2 regions of the Pseudonocardia sp. NPDC046786 genome follow, and region 1 is predicted to be linked to the other one. Evidence: riboswitches for the same ligand, from Rfam matches in the RefSeq annotation. Region 1 holds a riboswitch; the other holds the start of a gene.
The links. A riboswitch is a leader RNA that binds a small molecule or an ion and turns the genes downstream of it on or off. The one in region 1 is predicted to bind glycine.
Positions count from the first base shown of each region.

Region 2: another riboswitch for glycine. It lies ahead of gcvP (aminomethyl-transferring glycine dehydrogenase); the one in region 1 lies ahead of gcvT (glycine cleavage system aminomethyltransferase GcvT).

Region 1 covers NZ_JBEYYF010000015.1:16,455-24,976, forward strand. The annotation lists gene ABZ881_RS18990 (hypothetical protein) at 1-225, shown strand, start outside; gene ABZ881_RS18995 (L-serine ammonia-lyase) at 275-1,669, opposite strand; gene glyA (serine hydroxymethyltransferase) at 1,680-2,951, opposite strand; gene gcvH (glycine cleavage system protein GcvH) at 2,948-3,334, opposite strand; gene gcvT (glycine cleavage system aminomethyltransferase GcvT) at 3,346-4,512, opposite strand; glycine riboswitch at 4,558-4,656, opposite strand; gene ABZ881_RS19015 (metalloregulator ArsR/SmtB family transcription factor) at 4,840-5,232, shown strand; gene ABZ881_RS19020 (substrate-binding protein) at 5,278-6,747, shown strand; gene ABZ881_RS19025 (LLM class flavin-dependent oxidoreductase) at 6,778-7,527, opposite strand; gene ABZ881_RS19030 (amidase) at 7,848-8,522, shown strand, end outside.
Region 2 covers NZ_JBEYYF010000031.1:10,066-18,587, forward strand. The annotation lists gene garA (glycogen accumulation regulator GarA) at 23-475, shown strand; gene ABZ881_RS27350 (bifunctional nuclease family protein) at 733-1,209, shown strand; gene ABZ881_RS27355 (MerR family transcriptional regulator) at 1,421-2,026, shown strand; gene ABZ881_RS27360 (YiaA/YiaB family inner membrane protein) at 2,036-2,335, opposite strand; glycine riboswitch at 2,417-2,513, shown strand; gene gcvP (aminomethyl-transferring glycine dehydrogenase) at 2,675-5,554, shown strand; partial or broken gene ABZ881_RS27370 (MFS transporter) at 6,147-6,512, shown strand; gene ABZ881_RS27375 (PPOX class F420-dependent oxidoreductase) at 6,770-7,210, opposite strand; gene ABZ881_RS27380 (DUF368 domain-containing protein) at 7,245-8,318, opposite strand.

The DNA.
Region 1 (8,522 bases):
GTCGCCCGGGCCTGCCCGGCGATCCTGAGCTACGACGTCACCCGGATCGACGGCACCCTGGACGGCGCCGGGACCCCGTCGATCGCCTACCTGGAGGTCATCGAGGTGACCGACATCGACGAGTACCGGGCCGCCGGCAAGGCTCCCGAGTTCGCCGCGCTGCTCGCCGAGTGGGCGAGCTTCGTCGAGCTCGCGGAGGCGGTGCACGGCGCGGTCGTCGAGTAGCCCCCCGGGGCGGCGGCGACCGCCGTCCCGGGGCCGATCAGCGCTCGAATCAGCACTCGATCACGTTGACCGCCAGCCCACCGCGCGACGTCTCCTTGTACTTCACCTTCATGTCCGCGCCGGTCTCGCGCATCGTCTTGATCGCCTTGTCCAGCGACACCACGTGCGTCCCGTCGCCGTACAGCGCCATCCGGGCGGCATGGATCGCCTTCGCCGCCCCGACCGCGTTGCGCTCGATGCACGGGATCTGGACCAGCCCGCCGACCGGGTCGCAGGTCAGGCCCAGGTGGTGCTCGACGGCGATCTCGGCGGCGTTCTCCACCTGCTCCGGGGTCCCGCCGAGCACCTCGGTCAATCCGGCCGCGGCCATCGCGGCGGCCGAGCCGACCTCGCCCTGGCAACCGACCTCGGCGCCGGAGATCGAGGCGTTCTCCTTGATGATCGACCCGATCGCGCCTGCGGTGAGCAGGAAGCGGACCACACCGGCGTCGTCGGCGCCGGGGACGAACCGGCGGTAGTAGTGCAGCACCGCCGGGACGATGCCGGCGGCGCCGTTGGTCGGGGCGGTGACGATCCGGCCGCCGGAGGCGTTCTCCTCGTTGACCGCCATCGCGAACAGGCTGACCCAGTCCATCACGTGCAGCGGGTCGGACTCCCGGCCGGCGGCCAGCAGCCACCGGTGCAGGCCGGGCGCGCGGCGGCGGACCCGCAGGCCACCGGGCAGCACGCCGTCGCGCTCGCACCCGTTGCGCACGCAGTCCTGCATGACCGCCCAGATCCGCAGCAGACCGTCGTCGACCGCGGTGTCGTCGCGGTGCACCCGCTCATTGCCGCGCATCACACCGCTCACCGGCAGACCGGTCCGGGCGCAGATGGCGAGCAGGTCCGCACCGCTGCGGAACGGGAACGGGTACGGGAGCGGAGACGGGGACGGCACCGGTCCGGCATCGGCGGCGGGCCCGTCCGGCGGTCCGGCCGGGCCGCGCACGAACCCGCCGCCGACCGAGTAGAAGGTGCGGGCCCGCAGCTCGCCGCCGTCCGCACCCCAGGCCCGGAACTCCATCCCGTTCGGGTGCTCGGGCAGCGATCGGCGGCGGTGCAGCACGACGTCGTCGGACGCCGAGAACGCGATCTCGTGCGTCCCGCCGAGCCGGAGCCGCCCGGACTCCCCGATCGCGGCGACGATGCCCGGCGCGCGGGTCGTGTCGACGGTCTCGGGGCGCTCCCCGAGCAGCCCCAGCAGCACGGCCGGACCGCTACCGTGCCCGTGCCCGGTCGCGCCCAGCGACCCGAACAGCTCCGCCCGGACCCGCCCGACGCGGGGCAGCAGGCCGTCCTCGGCGAGGCCGGTGACGAACCGTGCCGCGGCCCGCATCGGGCCGACGGTGTGCGAGCTGGACGGGCCGATCCCGATCGAGAACAGGTCGAAGACGCTGACCGGCACGGGCATCTGGTCAGCGCCCCGGGTAGAGCGGGCGGCGAGCGACCAGGGCCGCGACGCGCTCGCGCAGGGCGGTCGCCCGCGCGGCGTCGAACCCGGGGGCGAGCGCACCGGCGACGATGTCGGCGACCTCCCGGAAGTCGTCGGCGTCGAACCCGCGGGTGGCCAGCGCCGGGGTGCCGATCCGCAGCCCGGAGGTGACCATCGGCGGCCGCGGGTCGAACGGCACCGCGTTGCGGTTCACCGTGATCCCGACGTCGTGCAGCCGGTCCTCGGCGGCCCGGCCGTCCAGCTCGGAGTTCACCAGGTCGACCAGCACCAGGTGCACGTCGGTGCCGCCGGTGAGCACCCGGATGCCGGCGTCCGCGCAGTCCGCGGCGACCAGCCGCTCGGCGAGCAGCCGGGCGCCCTGCACGGTGCGCCGCTGGCGCTCGGCGAACTCCTCGGTCCCGGCGATCCGCAGGGCGACCGCCTTGGCGGCGATCACGTGCTCGAGCGGGCCGCCCTGCTGGCCGGGGAACACCGCGGACGCCAGCTTCTTCGCGTGCTCGGCGCGGGCCAGGATCAGCCCGCCGCGCGGGCCGCCGAGCGTCTTGTGGGTGGTACTGGTGACGACATCGGCGTAGGGCACCGGGCTCGGGTGCTCGCCGGCGGCGACCAGCCCGGCGAAGTGCGCCATGTCCACCATCAGCAGCGCGCCGACCTCGTCGGCGATCCGCCGGAACCCGGCGAAGTCCAGCTCGCGCGGGTACGCCGACCAGCCGGCGATGATCATATTCGGCTGCTCGGCGCGGGCGACCCGCTCGACCTCGGCCATGTCGACGAGCCCGGTCACGGCGTCCACGTGGTAGGCCGAGACCCGGTAGAGCCGGCCGGAGAAGTTGAGCTTCATGCCGTGCGTGAGGTGCCCGCCGTGCGCCAGGTCGAGGCCGAGGAGGCCGTCGCCGGGCTGCAGCAGCGCCGCCATCGCGGCCGCGTTGGCCTGCGCGCCGGAGTGCGGCTGCACGTTGGCGTACTCGGCGCCGAACAGCTCGCGGGCCCGGTCGATCGCCAGCTGCTCGACGACGTCGACGTGCTCGCAGCCGCCGTAGTAGCGGCGGCCGGGATAGCCCTCGGCGTACTTGTTGGTGAGCACCGAGCCCTGCGCCTCCAGCACCGCGACCGGGGCGAAGTTCTCCGAGGCGATCATCTCCAGGGTGTCGCGCTGCCGGGCCAGCTCGGCGTCGACGGCCTTCGCGACCTCGGGATCGGCGTCGGCCAGCGACGCGCCGAAGGTGCTGTTCACGCGCCACCCTCCCCGGTCAGCGAGCGGTACTCGGCGGCGGTCAGCAGCTCCGGGACGCCGTCGTCGCCGGGCTCGACCCGGAACAGCCAGCCGCGGCCGTAAGGGTCCTCGCCCGCGGTCTCCGGCGCGTCGTCGAGGGCGTCGTTGACCACGGTCACGGTCCCGCCGAGCGGGGCGAACAGGTCGCTCACCGACTTGGTGGACTCGATCTCGCCGCAGGCCTCGCCCGCGATGACGGTGTCGCCCGCGGCCGGCAGCTGGACGAACACGACGTCGCCGAGTGCCTCGGCGGCGTGTGCGGTGATGCCGACGGTGGCGGTGCCACCCTCGACCCGTACCCACTCGTGCTGCTCGGTGTAGCGCAGGTCGTCAGGGACGGACATGTCGGATCCTCTCACTCGGGACGGGTGTAGAAGGGCAGGCCGACCACCTCGACCGGCTCGGGCCGGCCGCGGACGTCGACGACGAGCGCGGTGCCGGGCCCGGACACGGCCCGGTCGACGAACGCCATCGCGATCGGGTGGCCCAGGGTCGGGGACAGCACGCCGCTGGTCACCTCGCCGACCGTGGCCCCGGCGCCGTCGAGCACCGGATGGCCGGCCCGCGGCGCGCGCCGGCCGCTGCCGCGCAGCCCGGCGGGCACCCGGGCCTGCGGGGTGTCCCGCTCGCGGGCGAGCGCGGCGCGGCCGACGAAGTCGGCCTCCTTGCCGAACTTCACGACCCGGCCCAGGCCGGACGCGAACGGCGAGCGGCCGGGGCCGAGCTCGTGTCCGTGCAGCGGCATCCCGGCCTCCAGCCGGAGCGTGTCGCGGCAGGCGAGTCCGCAGGGCACCAGCCCGTGCCCGGTCCCGGCCGCGGTGAGCCGCTCCCAGACGGCGGCCGCGCCCATCGTGCCGACGTAGACCTCGAAGCCGTCCTCGCCGGTGTAGCCGGTGCGGGCCAGCAGCACCTGGTGCCCGGCGAGGGTGGCCGGGCGGGCCGCGTAGTAGCGCAGGTCGCCGACCGGCGCACCGGTCGCGGTCTCGATGATCGCCGCGGACGCCGGGCCCTGCACGGCGACCAGCGCGGTGTCCGCGGAGCGGTCGGTGATCCGCACGCCGTCGCCGGCGCAGCGCTCGCCCAGCTCGGCGGCCACCAGCAGCCGGTTCGACGCGTTCGCGACGACCAGGTAGTGCTCCGCGGCGAGCCGGTAGACGACCAGGTCGTCGAGCACGCCGCCGTCCGGCGCGCAGAGCATCGTGTAGCGGGCCCGGCCGGGCGCCAGCGCGCCGAGGTCGCCGACCAGCGCGCCGTCCAGCGCCGCGGCGGCGGCCGGGCCCTCGACGTGGATCTCGCCCATGTGCGAGAGATCGAACAGGCCGGCCGCGCGGCGCACCGCGTGGTGCTCGGCGAGGTCGCCGCCGTAGCGGACCGGCATCGTCCAGCCGGCGAAGCCGGTGAAGGTCGCGCCGAGCGCGACGTGCGTGTCGTGCAGCACCGAACGCAGCAGCTCGCGCTCGCTCGGCCCGGTCCGGGTCGCGGTGTCGGTCTGGGTCTCGGTCTGGGTCTCGGTCTGGGTCATCGTGGTGCTCACCCCGGGGCAGACGCGTGGGCGGTGCCGCCCACACGGTCCCCCTCTGTCCCGAGCCTGAGAGATTCACCGGTGCACGACCGGCTTTCACCATCGGCGAGGCGTGTCCGACGCCTGCTTTCCAGAGTGGCCTGGTCCGTGCGGTGTGGGGTACCTGAGAGTTTGGCGGGGTGCTTGCTCCTCCGGTGCCTGCCCGGTCGTGCGACAGGTCTCTTCCGCGCGGGCTCGTACGGCCCGGTCTTCAGTTGTCCGCAGGACGATACCGATTCCCGCGCCGGAGGGAAGGGGTCCGGACGGCTTCCGGCTAGACTCCGTACCATGTCAACGGATCCTGACGCGTCTGACGCGTTCGGCGCGGGCGACCGGGACGCCGGTCTCGCCTTCGACGCGCTCGCCGATCCGGTCCGCCGCCGGATCCTGGCGGTGCTCTCCGAGAGCGACGAGTGCAGCGCGGGCGAGCTGGCGGACCGGATCACCACGGTCGGCCGGACCGCGGTCTCCACCCACCTGCGGGTGCTGCGGATCGCCGGCCTGGTCAGCGAGCGCCGGTCCGGCAGGTTCCGCTACTACGCGATCGAGCCCGGCGGTGCCGCGGCCGACGTGATCGCGCTGCTGCGCAACCTGTTCCAGTCGTCGCTGGGCGAGGCCCGGTCCGCCGCCGAGAGCGCAGCCGGGCACCGGGAGCCGGCGCGCCGGGAGGCGGCCGGATGACCCGGCGCGCCGACGGATCCCGCTGACGGCCACCCACCCACCGGCATGGGGACGATCGCGGTCGCGGTGGAGGAGTTCGCCGCCGTCGCACCCGAGGTGGTCTTCGACCGGTTCGGCCGCGACGGCGGGGGCTGGCTGTTCGGCGCGTCCTGCGACCGGGTCGCGCTCGGCGAGCCGATCACCCTGCGGGCGCCGATCGGCGACGGCCCGCCGGTCGACGTCCTGGGCCGGATCAGCGACCTGCGCAGGCCGGACAGCATCACCATCACCCACGACCAGCCGTGGCGCGGCCGGATCCGGCTGCGCTTCACCGTGGCCCCCGGCGGGACCCGGATCCGGCTCGACGCGCACATCGACGCGCAGGGCCTGGAGTGGCTGATGCGCCGGCGCGGGCACCCGGTGCGCGACCGGGCCGCCACCGGCCCCCGGATCGGCGCCCTCACCAGCCGGTCCGGTTCCGGGAGCGTGTTCGCCTCGGCCGTCGCGAACGCCGCCGTGCTCGCCGTCGACGAGATCGACGTCGCGGGCGGGATCGGCGGGCGGCCGGTCGAGCTGCTGCACGCCGACGACGCGACCGATCCCGGCACCGGCGCGCTGGAGGCGCTGCGGCTGGCCCGCGCGGGCTGCCGGACGATCTTCCTGACCACGACGTCGGCGACCTACCAGGCGGTGTCCTCGGCGCTGACCGGCCACGACGTGCTGGTCGTGCACACCAACATGAACGAGGGCGGCGGCGAGTCGCGGCTGCGGATCCGGCTCGGCGAGCGGCCGTGGACCCAGATCGCGCTGGCGGCGGGCCCGGTGATGCGGTCGTCGGGCGGGCGGCGCTGGTTCCTCGCCGGCAACGACTACGTCTGGCCGCGGACGGTGAACCGGATCGCCCGGGAGGTGCTGCCCGGCAACGGCGCGGTGCTGGTCGGTGAGGGGTACGCCCCGCTCGGCGCCCGCGACTTCGGCCCGCTGATCGAGCGGATCGCCGCGTCCGGTGCGGACATCGTGCTGGACACCTTCGTCGGCGCCGACGCCGCCGCGTTCGAGCGCCAGTGCCATGCGATGGGCCTGCGCGAGCGCACCGTCAGCCTGGGCCCGGCGATGGACGAGGCCACCCTGGAGCGGATCGGGTTCGAGGCGTCCGAGGGCATCCACGGGGTGTCCGGCTACTTCCAGCACCTGCAGACCGAGCGCAACGGGACGCTGCTGCAGCGCTACCGCGAGCGGTTCGGCCGCTGGGCGCCGCCGCTGTCCAGCCTGTCCGAGTCGATGTTCGAGGCGATCCACGTGTGGGCGGCCGCGGCCCGGCAGGTCCGGACCACCGACCCGACACCGGTGGCCGACGAGATGCGCCACGGCCGGTTCGAGGTGCCGCGCGGCACGATCGCCCTGGACGGCCGTCATCACGTGGAGCAGCCGCTGCACCTGGCCGCGGCGCGCGGGGCCACGTTCGGGTCGATGTCGGACAGCGACTGCACGGTGCGGACCGGCGCCGCGCGGACCCCTCCGGGCCGCCGCCGATGAGGGCGCGGGCCGTGCGGCGGCCCGCCGGGCTCAGGGCAGCAGTGCCCGCACCCGCTCCGGGTCCGGCCCGCCCGGCGCGATCGCCACGACCGCGTCGTCGAAGCCCGCGCCGGCATAGCGGCGCAGCTGCTCGCCGATCGGCCCGAGATCGGCGCCCGCGGGCACCGGGATCGCGTACGCGACGGCGCGGAGGCCACCGGCGGCCCGGAACCGGTCGTGCGCGGCGAGCAGCTCGTCGGGGGTGACGCGGAACGCCGAGCCGAGCCAGCCCTCGAAGTGGCGGGCCGCCTTCTCGACGTTCGCTCCCCACGAGCCGAGCAGCAGCGGCGGGCGGCCGCCGCGCGGCGGGTCGGCGAGCCGGGCCTGCGCGTCGCCACCGTCGGCGAGCAGTGCCCGCAGCCGGACCATGTTCTCGTCGAAGGCACGGAAACGGCCCCGGTGGTCGCACCCCAGCAGGGCGTAGTCGCTGCGGGTCGAGCCCGGGCTCACCCCGAGCGACAGCCGGTCGCCGCACACCGCCTGCAGCGAGAGCATCCGGTGCGCGAGCTCGGCGGGATGGTGCAGCGGAACCTGCACCGTGCCGGTCCCCAGCTCGACGTCCGAGGTGGCGGCCGCCGCGGCCGCCAGCGCCGCGAACGGGTCCGGGACCAGCCGGCCGCGCCCGATGATCTCGGGTGCCCACAGGCTCCGGAACCCGGCGGCGGCGAGCCGGCGCGCCCACCCGACCACCGGGTACGGCGGCGCGTCCGACAGGTGCGCGAGCAGCGCGCCCAGGCGCACGGCTAGGCCCGCCGGTGCGGCAGGCCCGGGTCGTCGACCGGCACGCCCACCGCCGCCCGGCTCCGGAGCGGGCCGTCCATCTGCACCGTTCCTCCCGCGACGCGACGGTGGTCCGCGACCGGGACCACCCGGGCAGCGTCCCACGGATCGTGCGGTCGGGGGGGCCGGCGTCCGATACCGAGGGGCGGTCCTGATCTCACCCGGATGACGGGCGGTTGACGTCCAGATCAGAACTCCTGTCAACGCGTCGACAAACATTGACACGACAGGGCGGACTCCCTAGCTTTCTCGCATCCACAGCACGTGAGGAGTTCTGCTCCATGGCACTGCCACCCCCTGATCCCGCCCGGCTCGCGGCGATCAACTCCCAGCACGCGTTCGGACTGTCCGAGGCCGAGCTCGCCGAGTTCCTCCCCGCCGTGACCGCGACGCTGAGCGCGACCGACCGGGTCGAGGAGCTGTACCGGGCGTCGGCCCCCGAGGCGCCGGAGCGCGCCTGGGCCGAACCGGCCGACAACCCGCTCGGCGGCTGGTACGTGACGACCTCGGTGCCCGGCGCCGCGGACGGCCCGCTCGCCGGGCGCACCGTCGCCCTGAAGGACAACATCTCGCTCGCCGGGGTCCCGATGACCAACGGCTCGGCGACCGTCGAGGGCTTCGTCCCGCGCCGGGACGCCACCGTCGCGACCCGGCTGCTCGCCGCCGGGGCGACGATCACCGGCAAGGCGGTCTGCGAGGACCTGTGCTTCTCCGGTGCCAGCTTCACCTCCCGGCCGTGGCCGGTGCGCAACCCCTGGGACCCGTCGCGGGTGTCCGGCGGCTCGTCGAGCGGGAGTGCCGCGCTGGTCGGCAGCGGCGCGGTCGATCTGGCCGTCGGCGGCGACCAGGGCGGCTCCATCCGCATCCCCAGCGCGTTCTCCGGCACGGTCGGGCACAAGCCGACGCACGGTCTGGTGCCCTACACCGGGGCGTTCCCGATCGAGGCGACGATCGAC
Region 2 (8,522 bases), on a different contig from region 1:
TTCCGGAGGAGGAGACCCCGAGGTGACCACGAACGACCCGCGCGACGTGCCGCCGGAGCGCGCACCGGAGACCACATCGGTCTTCCGGGCGGACTTCCTCGCCGACGTGGAGCAGCCGAGCGCCGAGCCCGCCGTCTCCGGCGTCGACGGGCTACCCGCCGGGTCGGCCCTGCTGGTGGTCCGGCGCGGCCCGAACGCCGGTTCGCGCTTCCTGCTCGACGTGCCGACCACCAGTGCGGGCCGGCACCCCGACAGCGACATCTTCCTGGACGACGTCACCGTCTCCCGCCGGCACGCCGAGTTCCGCCGGGACGCCGGCGAGTTCGTCGTGGTGGACGTCGGCAGCCTGAACGGCACCTACGTGAACCGCGAGCCGGTCGACACGGCCGTGCTCGCCAACGGTGACGAGGTCCAGATCGGCAAGTTCCGCCTGGTCTTCCTGACCGGTCCTCGCGAGGGCGACCCCCGGGGCTGATCCACCGGCGGCGGTCCAGCGGACACGCCGTGCGGAGGCGGGCGTGTGACGATCGTCGAAAGGACGCTGTCACACCCCGTCCGGAGGCGCGCATCGGGGGCCCCGCCCGTGTAGCGTCGGAACGTGTCGGTGGCGGCGGTACGAGCGACCACAGCTCCCAGGGCACGGACCAGGGCGAGCAAGGCGATCAGGGCGGCCGGGGTGGCGGGTCCACCCCGGGCGGCCGACAGGCCCGACAGGGCCGGGGAGGCGGGCTGATGAGCGAGATGCGCGTCGTGGGCGTCCGGGTCGAACTCCCGGCGAACCAGCCGATCCTGTTGCTGCGGGAGACCAACGGTGATCGCTACCTCCCGATCTGGATCGGATCGGTCGAGGCGACGGCCATCGCCCTCGAGCAGCAGGGGGTCAAGCCGGCACGGCCGTTGACCCACGATCTGCTCAAGGACGTCATCGGGGCACTGGGCCGGCGGCTGGAACAGGTCCGGGTGACCGACCTGCAGGAGGGCACCTTCTACGCCGAGCTGATCTTCGACGGCGGCGTGACGGTGTCCGCCCGGCCGAGTGACTCGATCGCGCTGGCGCTGCGGACCGGTGTCCCGGTGCACGCCGACGAGAGCGTGCTGGCCGAGGCCGGGCTCGTCATCCCCGACGAGCAGGAGGACGAGGTCGAGAAGTTCCGCGAGTTCCTCGACTCGGTGTCACCGGAGGACTTCCGCGGCGCCCAGCCCGGCTGACACCCGAACGGGTGTTCCGGACCGTTCGGCGACACCCAGTGCCGCTCGGCGTGACCGGGCCGCCCGTGCTCCGTCACCTGGCGTTGTGCGGTACGGCCGTGTCGGCGAGCCGCGTTGACCACTCCGGCCCCCGGGCCTACCGTCATCAGCGTTGATGACATCCGTGCAACTCGCCTTCACCGAGAGTGATGGGACGGCGAGGACGGTCACGGTGCGGCCGACCGAGGGAGACCACGCGGTGCAGACGCCACCACGCGAGGGGCCGGGGCAGGCAGAGCTGTTCCCGGACCCGCTCGTCGGTGAGGGGCTGGACGGGGTGTCCGATCGCCTCGTCGGCTTCCGCGGTCCGACCGCATGCCAGGTCGTCGGCATCACCTACCGGCAGCTCGACTACTGGGCTCGGACCGGGCTCGTCGTGCCGTCGATCCGCGGTGCCGCCGGATCCGGCAGCCAGCGGCTGTACTCGTTCAAGGACGTACTGGTCCTCAAGATCGTGAAGCGGCTGCTCGACGCCGGGGTCTCGCTGCAGAACATCCGGATCGCGGTCGAGCACCTGCGCCGGCGCGGGATAAGGGATCTCGCCGGGATCACCCTGTTCTCCGACGGGACCACCGTCTACGAGTGCACCTCCCCGGAGGAGGTCGTCGACCTGCTGCAGGGCGGTCAGGGTGTGTTCGGGATCGCCGTCTCGGGCGCGATGCGCGAGATCAGCGGTGTGATCAAGGACTTCCCGGTGGAACGCGCCGACGGCGGCACCGTCGACGAGTCCCCGGAGGACGAGCTGGCCCGGCGCCGGTCCCGGCGCGCGATCTCCTGAGCGGCCGGCTCACGCGACCGAGCGGAACGGGTCGTGCTCGGCGATCAGCTTCTCCAGCCGCGCCTGGTCGACCCGGTTGACGACGGTCAGGCTCTCCTGCTTGTCGCGGACGCACTTGGCGAGGGTGAACGCAGAGGTGATGGCGTACAGCACGGCGATGGCCAGGAACGCCTTCACCCAGCCGTCGACGGGCAGGTAGAAGGTCCCGACGACGACCGCGGCCAGCGAGACGCCGAAGGACAGGACCGCCTGCAGGTGGAAGGCGGCGGTGGTGGCGGGAACGGGGTTCGGAGCGCTGCTGTTCGACATGTGAGCAGCCTGGCGGGACGGTTCCGGCCGCGGTGCCGTGGAAATACTGACCGGACCGGTTATCCTCGGCCCGGTAGTCGTTGACACCGAGCGGGAGAGACCCGGTGCAGTACAGCCGGGCGCCGAAGGAGCAAATCCCTTCCCGGAACCTCTCAGGCACCAGGACCGCACGGTAGAGACGCCTCTGGAAAGCGACGGGCCACCACGGGGGGCCCGTCCGCCGACGGGGAAAGCCCGAAGCCTCGGGTGAATCTCTCAGGCGCCCGGATCGCGGGTACGGACAGAGGGGGAGGGGCGAGACAGCCCTGCCCCGCCCGAGCCGTCACCTTCGGAGGCGCCGTGAGCCCGACCCCGCAGCAGCACCGTCCCACCCTCGCCGAGCTCGAGCGTGGACTGCCGTTCGCCGACCGGCACGTCGGGCCCCGGCCCGGCGAACTCGCCCGGATGCTCGACGCGCTGGGCGTCGACTCGCTCGAGGCGCTGGCCGACCGGGCCCTGCCCGCCGCGATCCGCGATCCCGAGCCGGTCGGCGGTTCGCTGCCGGCGCCGGTCGGTGAGGCCGAGATGCTCGCCGAGCTGCGGGCGCTGGCCGACCGCAACACGGTGAACGTCCCGATGATCGGGCTCGGCTACCACGGCACCCGGACGCCGTCGGCGATCCGGCGCAACGTGCTGGAGAACCCGGCCTGGTACACCGCGTACACGCCGTACCAGCCGGAGATCAGCCAGGGCAGGCTGGAGGCGCTGCTGGCGTTCCAGACGATGGTGTCGGACCTGACCGGGCTGCCGGTCGCCGGTGCGTCGCTGCTGGACGAGGCGACCGCCGCCGCCGAGGCGATGACGCTGCTGCGCCGGGCCGGGCGCGCGAAGTCGGCCCGCTTCGTGGTCGACGCCGACACGCTGCCGCAGACCCTGGACGTGCTCCGCACCCGGGCCGAGCCGCTCGGCATCGAGCTGGAGGTCGCCGACCTGTCCGGCGGTACCCTGCCGGACGGCGAGATGTTCGGCGTGCTGCTCAGCTACCCGGGCGCGTCCGGGCGGGTGTCCGACCCGTCGGCGCTGATCGAGCAGGCGCACGAGCGGGGCGCGCTGGTCGCGGTCGCCGCGGACCTGCTGGCGCTGACCCTGCTCACCCCGCCCGGCGAGCTGGGCGCGGACGCGGCGATCGGCTCCACCCAGCGGTTCGGTGTCCCGCTCGGCTTCGGCGGCCCGCACGCCGCCTACCTGTCGGTCGGGCAACGGCACGCCCGCCAGCTCCCCGGCCGGCTGGTCGGGGTCTCCCGGGACGCAGACGGCAACTACGCGCTGCGGCTCGCCCTGCAGACCCGCGAGCAGCACATCCGCCGGGAGAAGGCGACCTCCAACATCTGCACCGCGCAGGTGCTGCTGGCCGTGATGGCCGCCTGCTACGCCGTGTACCACGGCCCGGAGGGGCTGCGCGCCATCGCCCAGCGGACCCACCGGATGGCGGCGGTGCTGGCCGCCGGGCTGCGCTCCGGCGGCGTCGAGATCGTGCACGACGCGTTCTTCGACACCGTGCTGGCCCGGGTACCCGGCCGGGCGGACGCCGTCGTCGCCGCCGCGCACGACGCCGGGATCGCGCTGCGCCGGGTCTCCGGCGACGAGGTCGGCATCTCCACCTCGGAGATCACCACCGTCGCGCACCTGCGCGCGGTGTGGGAGGCGTTCGGGGCCGGCCCGCAGGACGCCGCGGAGCTGGACACCGGCACCGCCGACGCGCTGCCCGGCGCGCTGGCCCGGACCAGCGACTACCTGACCCACCCGACCTTCCACGAGCACCGGTCGGAGACCGCGCTGATGCGCTGGCTGCGCCGGCTCGCCGACGCCGACCTCGCGCTCGACCGCACGATGATCCCGCTCGGCTCGTGCACGATGAAGCTCAACGCCGCCGCCGAGATGGAGGCGGTGACCTGGCCGCAGTTCAGCGACCTGCACCCGTTCGCCCCGGAGTCCGACACCGCCGGTTCCCGGGAGCTGATCACCCAGCTGGAGACCTGGCTGGCCGACCTGACCGGCTACGCCGCGGTCTCGCTGCAGCCGAACGCGGGCAGCCAGGGCGAGTTCGCCGGGCTGCTGGCGATCGCGGCCTACCACCGCAGCCGCGGCGAGGCCGAGCGCGACGTCTGCCTGATCCCGGCGTCCGCGCACGGCACCAACGCCGCGTCGGCGATCATGGCCGGGATGCGGGTGGTGGTCGTCGGCACCGACGCCCAGGGCAACGTCGATCTCGACGACCTCCGGGCCAAGATCGACGAGCACGGGTCCCGGCTGTCCGCGCTGATGATCACCTACCCGTCGACGCACGGCGTGTACGAGGCGCAGGTGCGCGATGTGTGCGGCGCGGTGCACGACGCGGGCGGCCAGGTCTACGTCGACGGCGCCAACCTCAACGCGCTGGTCGGAGTGGCCCGGCCGGGCGCCTTCGGCGGCGACGTGTCGCACCTGAACCTGCACAAGACGTTCTGCATCCCGCACGGCGGCGGCGGGCCGGGGGTCGGCCCGGTCGCGGTGGCCGAGCACCTCGTCCCGTTCCTGCCCGGCCGCGGCGAGGTCGGCCCGGTGTCCGCGGCACCGCACGGCTCCCCGGGCGTGCTGCCGATCTCCTGGGCCTACCTGCGGATGATGGGGCTCGACGGGATGCGGCGGGCCACGCTCACCGCCGTCGCCGCCGCGAACTACGTCGCCCGCCGACTGGGAGAGCACTACCCGGTGCTGTACTCCGGGACCGACGGCTCCGTCGCGCACGAGTGCATCCTGGACCTGCGCGCGATCACCAAGGAGACCGGCGTGACGGTGGACGACGTCGCGAAGCGGCTGATCGACCACGGCATCCACGCCCCGACCATGTCGTTCCCGGTGGCCGGGACCCTGATGGTCGAGCCGACCGAGTCCGAGGACCTGGCCGAGATCGAGCGGTTCATCGCCGCGATGATCTCGATCCGCGGCGAGATCGACCGGGTCGCCGCGGGGGAGTGGCCGGCCGACGACAACCCGCTGCGGGGCGCCCCGCACACCGCGGCCTGCCTGGCCGACGACAAGTGGGACCACCCCTACCCGCGCGAGCTCGCCGCCTACCCGACCGGTGCGGCGCCGGGCGTGCACGACCGCAAGGTCTGGCCGCCGGTGCGCCGGATCGACGGTGCGCACGGCGACCGGAACCTGGTCTGCTCCTGCCCGCCGCCGGAGGCGTTCACCTGACGGCACCCCGGGCGTCCCGCCCGTCCCTCGACGAGCGGGCGGGACGCGCGGCAGCCGGGCCACCGGTGCCGGCTCCCGCGCAGCCGGGTGCCGGCACCGGCACCGGCGCGGGTGAGGCGGGACCGGCGGTGCGCCGCCATCCGGACCGGCGCGTCGCTCCAGCCGTGGCCGTCGTGCCGGCCGGTGCGCTGCACCAACACGAGGAACAGCCGCCCACCGAGCAACTCGGTGCACACCTGGAGCAGGTCGCCGTCGGCGTCCCGCTCGTGCAGCACCCCCAGCTCGCGATAGACGGCGATCCGCTCGTCCGGCAGGTCCAGGCGGGCCGCCAGGTCGTCGTGGTAGTTGCCCGGCACCGGCAGCAGCGGGACGCCCCCGGCCCGGGCGGCGGCCGCCGTTTCGAGCAGGTCGTCGGTGCCCAGCGCGACGTACTGCGGATCGGCGACCCCGGGACCCCACTCGCCGCGGCGCAGCAGCGACACGGTCAGCGCCAGCCGGACGGTGCGCCCGGCGTCGGCCAGCGCGCGGCTGCGGACCAGACCGAACGGGGCGGCGAACTCGCCGTCGGCGACCGGGTCCAGGCCGAGCACGCCTCTCCGGCACCCCGGCCGGGCAGATCCTGGCGACCGCGGTGTTCCTGCCGGTGGCGCTGCTGCCGGAGGAGGCGCTGCTCAGCTGGGGCTGGCGGGTGCCGTTCTGGGCGAGCGTGCTGGTGCTGATCGCCGGCGTGCTGATCCGGCGCACCCTGCACGAGCCCCCGGTGTTCGAGAACGAGCTCGCCGACGACCGCCGGACGGCCGCGGACGGTGCCCCGGCGCCGTCGAAGACGGAGCAGCTGCCGATCGCCGCTCTGGTGCGCGGGCACTGGCCGAACCCGCTGCGGGTCACCCTGGCGGCGACCGTCGCCTCGGTCAGCACCCTGATGACCGTCTTCGCACTCTCGTTCGCCGTCAACACCGCTCGGGCACTACCAGGGCGTCACCGACCAGGTGACGATGACGGCGACGCCCGGCGAGTACCGGACGGTGCTCGTGCCGCGCGGCTCGTCCCGCCCGGAGTGGCTGCCGCGCCCGGCCTGAGCGGGCACGCGGGCCTCCCGGCACCGCACGGTGCGGCGAGCGCCGGTCGGCTCACCCGGGCCCGGGAGGGTGCTGGAACTGGAGCCGGGGCCGGGGCCGGGGCCGGGTGACCGGTCTCGGTGTCACGGTGCCGGTGTCACGGTGCTGGTGTCACCGGTGCCGCGGGGTCGCGGTGCTCGCCCTTCACGGTGCGGTTGTGCGCGGTGCCGTCGACCTGTGCCAGCACCCGGTGCGGCCGGATCCGGATCACGCCGGGCGCCCCGCCGCGGAACGGCCCGCCGGGCACCTCGCCGGGCAGCAGCTCGGCGGTGCCGCGCACCTCGACCCAGCGCGGCGACCAGCCGGGGCCGTCCCCGGTGTCGTCGACGACGAGCGCGACCCGCGGGTCGCGCCGCACGTTGCGCCACTTCTGGGTGGCCGGGTTGTCGATGCCACCGATGTCGATCGTGCCGTCCGGGTTCACCAGGTAGCCGACCGGGCGGATCTGCGGGCCGCCGTCCGGGCCGATGGTGGCGAGCCGGGCGAGCCGCCCGGTCCCGCGCAGGTATCCGAGCTCGCTGTCGCTGAAGATGCTCATGTGAGCGATCCTCGGAGGTGAACCCGGCTTCAGGTCAAGGGTTTCCGGGGCCGTCCCGCCGGTCGATCCGGGGGAGCGGGCGGGTGACGTCGGCGTCCGGGCCGCCGGGGTCGCCGGATCCCTCGGCGGGGCGGACCGGGCGCAGGAACCGGGTCTCCTCCTCGGCGGACACCGGGGCGGGCCCCGAAGACGACACCGGGGCGGGCCCCGAGGCATCCAGCGGGGCGGGCTCGGTGCGCGGCTCGACCCGGCGCTCCAGCACCATGATGCCGATCACGAGCGCGGCGCCGAGCAGCGCCGGGACCAGCATTGCGATCCAGCCCGGGTCCGGGGCGAGGACGCCGCGGGCGCCGTCCTGCCAGGGCCACAGCGCCCGCAGCGCACCCAGCAGCACGCCCACCATGATCACCATGAGGGTGCGGCGGTGGTGCTCCAGCAGCCACTGCAGCAGCGAGACGAAGGTGCCCAGCCCGACGATCGCGCCGAGCGCGAAGACCGCGATGTAGGCGATGTCGAACTCGGCGACCGCGCGCAGGGTGGGCTCGTAGAGCCCGAAGACCAGCAGCAGGAACGAGCCGGAGAAGCCGGGCAGCACCAGCGCGCAGATGGCGATGGCGGCGGCGAGCCCGATCAGGACGTACGGCGGCCGCCCGTCGCCCGCGGCCGGCGGCAGGCTGCTCACCAGGTACGTCACCGCGAAGGCGACGACCACGATCGACCACTCGCGCCGGCCGCGCAGCATCCCGGTGATCCGCAGCGGCACCGCGACCGAGGCTGCGACCATCCCGAAGAACACCGCCCGGGAGCCGACCGGATGCGCCTCGATCAGGTCGGGCAGCACCCGCGACGCCAGCACGACGGCCAGGATCATCCCGACCGCGACCGGCACCAGCAGGCCCCAGTCCAGCCGGCGGAGCTGCTCGCGCGGCCGGACGTCGCCGCCGGCCTGGCCGGGGAGCAGGCCGCGGACCGCGCCCACCAGGTGGCCGGCCTGGGCGATCAGCCGCTCGTAGATCCCGACGACGAGGGCCATCGTCCCGCCGCTGACGCCGGGGATCGTCTCGACGACACCGATCGCCGCGCCACGCGCGAGGTGGACTCCGGACATACGCGACAACACGACGGGTCAGGTTACCGACCGGCGTTCGGGGACGGACCACTCGGGTGAGCAGGGCCCGCCTGAACAGGGTGATTGCAGGACGGAACGGTGCGCGGGGCGGGCATGCGGGCGGCCGGCCCGGCTGTGAAGCGGCACGGGTGTGAACCGGCCAGGCCGCGAACCGGCACGGGTGTGAACCGGTCCGGCCGGGTA